2 regions of the Sinanaerobacter sp. ZZT-01 genome follow, and region 2 is predicted to be linked to the other one. Evidence: predicted binding sites of a transcription regulator. Region 2 holds the regulator's gene; the other holds the start of a gene.

Region 1 (2,473 bases), 200 kb from region 2:
ATTCATGCAGGAAGTACGCTTGAACAGCGAAAAAGCCTAATGAAAGAGTGGTATCGGAAGCAGTTGCAGGAGGCAATACCGGCTATTGCTGAAAAATATGAAGAAAAAATGAACGTTCATGCAAGGGAATGGAGAATAAAAGATATGAAGACCCGCTGGGGTACATGCAATATAAGAGTCAAGCGAATTTGGTTGAATTTGAGACTCGCTCCAAAGCACCCAAAGTGCTTGGAATATGTGATTGTTCATGAACTGTGCCATTTACTGGAAAAAAGCCATAATGCGGTATTTAAAAATTACATGGACATTTATTTTCCTGATTGGAAATTAGTAAAGAAAGAATTAAATACATCGAATTAGAATATTTAAATAAGCTATCTCCAACCTTTTAAAATTGGAGATAGCTTATTTTTATGCTAGAGTGATTTTTCGTTTTCTATTTTATTTCAATTTGTAATCGAGCATCTGTAGGCTCTGTCTTTGGAAGTACAATTTTGAGGACTCCATCCTGAAGCGCAGCGTCAATTTCACGTGCATTGATATCTTTTAAATAGATAGCCCTCTGCATGGAAGTGCTTCTTCGTTCCCTATGAATAAAGTTGTCTTTTTCTTCTTTAATTTCCTCGTTTGATTGTACACTGATGATTAGATTATCATTTTGATAATCTAATTTGATATCTTCTCTTTTTACGCCTGGCATTTCTGCTTCGACAATGTAGGATGTATCTTCTTCTTTGACATCTAACTTAAACGTATCATTTCTCAGACTTTTAGCATTTAAGAGGTTATTGTTAAAAAAGTCATCAAACATGTTATAGAAGTCTACAAAATCATGACCATCTCTTCTTTGCATCTGATTTTTGTTAAAAGGTGTTAATCCATACATACTGATTCCTCCTTAAAAATATTTTTTTGTTAGCACTCTATGTCGGTGAGTGCTAAATATATTATTAAAGTACATCATTCTTTTTATATTGTCAATACTTTTTTGAAAAAAATTAAAAAATCATAATCAAATTATATATAAATATAAAAAGTGGAAATAACGGAATCAGATATTCGCATTTCCACATCTTAGACTTTTTATGTTAATGAAAGTCATCTAATAGTATAAGAGAGTCTAATTTAGGGTATCCATCAAGTAGGCCAGTTGCATTTAATGAATAAGATTTTTCTCCATGTAATGTTAAATCCGGAACAGTCAGTAGAACATTCGGTGTTCCCGTTTCACGTATGTGAAGTGTATAGGAGGAAGAGGGAACTAAAAGATAAGGTGTGGATTCTTGATAGGATATATTTTCAAAGATGATGGTTCCATCGGGTAAAGTTAAATCAGCTGCAGGAGCATCCGGTGAGAGATGGATAAAACGCAGCATGGATGTATTCTTTTCAGTCACGTTAGAATCATCGAGATTTTTTAATAATCCGGCTTTTTCTTCTGTTTTAATCAAAGATATCGTCTGCATCTCATTTTCACTTATCGTTAAAAGATCAACTACCATAGGCGGGCTTTCGAATCCATTCATTTTTATGGTTAATTTGTAATCATCACAGCACATAGGAAAATACCCTGAGTAGGAGTTATAAGGCAAGTTTTCGGAAATGATTTTATCATTTAGGTATATATCAACATTTGGTGCATCTGGATGTGCGTGAAAAATACGGAAGTAACCTAAAACCCGGTTGCTGTTATTGTTGCAACAGCCTCTTCTTTCGCACTTTTTATATTGGTTCATAGCTTCACCTCTTTTGATTTATAAAAATTGTTTGTACAGATTGGTTCAGTATAATATATGATGCAAGGTATAAAGTGTTAATTTACAGTATTATTAAATAAAGAGAATACACTGGGAAAAGAAAGAAAATTGATGTATAATTTTTAAAGAAATATTAAATTTTATGAAAAGGAGAATTTTTTTATGCAGGAATTGCCATTGTTTCGCGTTAAAACAACGATGGAGAAGGAAGACTATAGAAATTTTTTATATTTTGCTACATTTCGAAAAAACATTTTTACGATTCCTATGATGTTTCTTTTATCTGGTTTAGGGGCTTTGTTAGGTCGCTATCTCATGGACCATTTTGAATGGAAGCTGTTTTTTTTGGCTTGGATTTGTCTATTAGGTCTGATGTTGGCGGTGCTTTGTTATAAGGTTGAATGGAAGAAAAAAAGAAGAATACAAACGGACAACACTGGCACTTTTGGTTCTTCCGAAACGATTTCTTTTTACAAGGATTATTTGATTTCAGAAAGTTCTCGTGTAGAGGGAAGAAGTAAATTACGGTATGACCAATTTTATAGAGTCTATTCCAGCAAATCTTATTTGATATTATATTATAATGAGACAATGGCATCTTTAATTCGCAAAAAAGATATGGATCAGTCAACGTGCAGGGGGATCGAGACTCTTTTAAGGGAACAATTTAAAGAGCGATTTCGCACGGTTTAGATAAATAGCATGGAGACAAAAAT
Region 2 (2,473 bases):
TACCGATTTCTCGGCCGCCGCTGCCATATTCGCGGGCAATGGTGATGATAATTTTATGATCCATGTTTACGCATCTCCTATCTGTCTAATAAAGTTATAAAATCCAAAGAATAAATGAATACTATTACTATATGGTTTGCTTCATAACGAATCAATAAATACATTTCAGATAAAATGCGTTGATCTTGTTACTTGAGACGTATTTATTCTATGATAAGTGCAAATCGCTTTCTGTTTACTTCAATTGGATATAATCGATACATCCGAAATAAAATCGATTGATTTTGTTCCAAATGACCTATTTATTATATCATAAACTTTATTTGCTCAAAGAAAAGAATAAAAAAATTAAAAAATATTTTGGAAATCTATTGACAATATAATATGTCAATGGTAAATTTAGATTATAGTTAGCACTCACCCAAATAGAGTGCTAACAAATTAAAAATATATTTGAAATGCGGTGAGTCGAATGGATTTAAATGAAAGAAAATTAAAAATATTGCAGGCTATCGTTGGAGATTTTATTTGTTCCGCAGAACCGATAGGCTCCCGCACCCTTTCCAAAAAATATAACATGGGAATCAGTCCTGCAACGATACGCAATGAGATGTCTGATTTAGAGGAAATGGGTTATTTAACGCATCCGCATACTTCCGCTGGACGTGTTCCGTCGGCAAAAGCATATCGATTATATGTAAATCAGCTCATGAAGGATTATGAGCTTCCGGAAGACGAAAAGAGAGCAATCTCACAAAAATTGACATCGAATATCACTGAGCTGGATCGGACAATTGAACATGCAGCAGCTCTATTGTCAGAATTGACAAATTTGACATCCTTTGCGATCAGTCCGAAACAGGATGAAAATCGGTTAAAATATATTAATCTTTTACCGGTGGATGAGTCGACAGTCGTTCTTATGATTGTAGCGGAAAATGGTAAAGTCTCCAATACAGCTTTAAAAATAAAAGTGCCTTATACGGAAGAAAATCTCGTCTTACTGTCGAAGGTCATGACGCATAATTATAAAGGAAGAGCTTTGAGTGATATTCTTACACTGGATATTATAAAATCGTTTGAAAAAGATTTGAAGGCACTTTCAAAATTAGCAGAAAGTATTATGCCGGATTTTTTAGCAACGTTAGAAAATATGTTAAATGTAGATTTGTATTTGGAAGGGCTTACCAATATTTTTTCAATACCGGAGTATAACAATATAGAAAAAGCAAAGGTGTTTTTACAAATGCTCCATCAAAGACAGCACTTTACCGATGTACTTGTAAATCGCGACAATGGGATCGTCATTACGATCGGCGATGAAAACAGCGATGAGATTTTAAATGATTGCAGTTTAATCACAGCAGACTATCGAATAAATGGAAAGCTGATTGGTAAGTTAGGCGTGATTGGACCTACGAGAATGAAGTATGATGAAGTTACATCTGTTATAAAATACATGACAGACAATATAAGCCAAGCATTTCAATTAGAGGGAGGAAAAGATGAGGATGAAAAATAATCAGGAAGAAGCGCAGGTGAAGGATTCCACAGTAGAAGAAGGGGTTAAGAATGCGGAAGCTAAGCATGAAGCTACAGAAGAAGCTGCTGTAGATGAAACAGACACGGAAAAAGTGAAGAATGGAGAAGAAGCTGCCCAAAAAGAGAAAGAGGTAACGAAAGAAGAAGAGGATATTCAGACTCGTTATCTTCGTTTAGCAGCAGATTTTCAGAATTATAAACGAAGAGTTGAAAAAGAGAAAAGTGACATTTATGCATATGCCAACGAGAAAATCGTGACAGAATTGCTTGATGTAATAGATAATTTTGAAAGAGCCATTGCACACGGTGAGGATTGCAAAGATCCAAAGATGTTAGAGGGCATGGCAATGATTTTCAAACAATTTAAGGGGGTACTTGAAAAAAGTAATGTTGAAGAGATTAAGGCAGAAGGGGAAGCGTTTGATCCCAATTATCACCATGCGGTGATGACTGAGAATTCCGTTGAATACGAAAGCGGCAAAGTAACAGCCGTTTTACAAAAGGGGTATCTGCTGAATGGAAAGGTGATTAGGCCTTCCATGGTTAAAGTAGCAGAATAAAAATCAGTAAAAAATGCAAAAAATAGTAAGACAAATAAGTATAACAATGAAAATGTGAAAAAGGAGATGTATATTATGGGTAAAGTAATCGGTATAGACTTAGGTACAACAAATTCATGTGTATCAGTATTGGAAGGTGGCGAACCTACCGTCATTACAAATGCAGAAGGAAATAGAACAACACCATCTGTAGTTGGCTTTGCAAAAAGTGGAGAACGTTTGGTTGGTGAGACAGCGAAAAGACAAGCAATCACAAATCCGGATCGAACCATCGCATCCATAAAACGACACATGGGTACGGAACATAAGGTAGATATTGATGGAAAATCCTATACGCCGCAGGATATTTCCGCTATGATTTTATCTAAATT

The links. The regulator HrcA, encoded in region 2, represses chaperone genes, less so after heat shock. The targets are predictions, from matches to a motif close to TTAGCACTCNNNNNNNNNGAGTGCTAA.
Region 1: the regulator HrcA is predicted to act here: its motif matches at 916-942, upstream of U5921_RS13560 (Hsp20/alpha crystallin family protein).

What each region holds. Positions count from the first base shown of each region.
Region 1 covers NZ_CP141728.1:2,798,364-2,800,836, forward strand. The annotation lists gene U5921_RS13555 (SprT family zinc-dependent metalloprotease) at 1-360, shown strand, start outside; gene U5921_RS13560 (Hsp20/alpha crystallin family protein) at 437-886, opposite strand; gene U5921_RS13565 (DUF4397 domain-containing protein) at 1,089-1,736, opposite strand; gene U5921_RS13570 (YcxB family protein) at 1,920-2,450, shown strand.
Region 2 covers NZ_CP141728.1:2,599,173-2,601,645, forward strand. The annotation lists gene U5921_RS12610 (cytidylate kinase-like family protein) at 1-64, opposite strand, end outside; gene hrcA (heat-inducible transcriptional repressor HrcA) at 473-1,522, shown strand; gene grpE (nucleotide exchange factor GrpE) at 1,512-2,102, shown strand; gene dnaK (molecular chaperone DnaK) at 2,178-2,473, shown strand, end outside.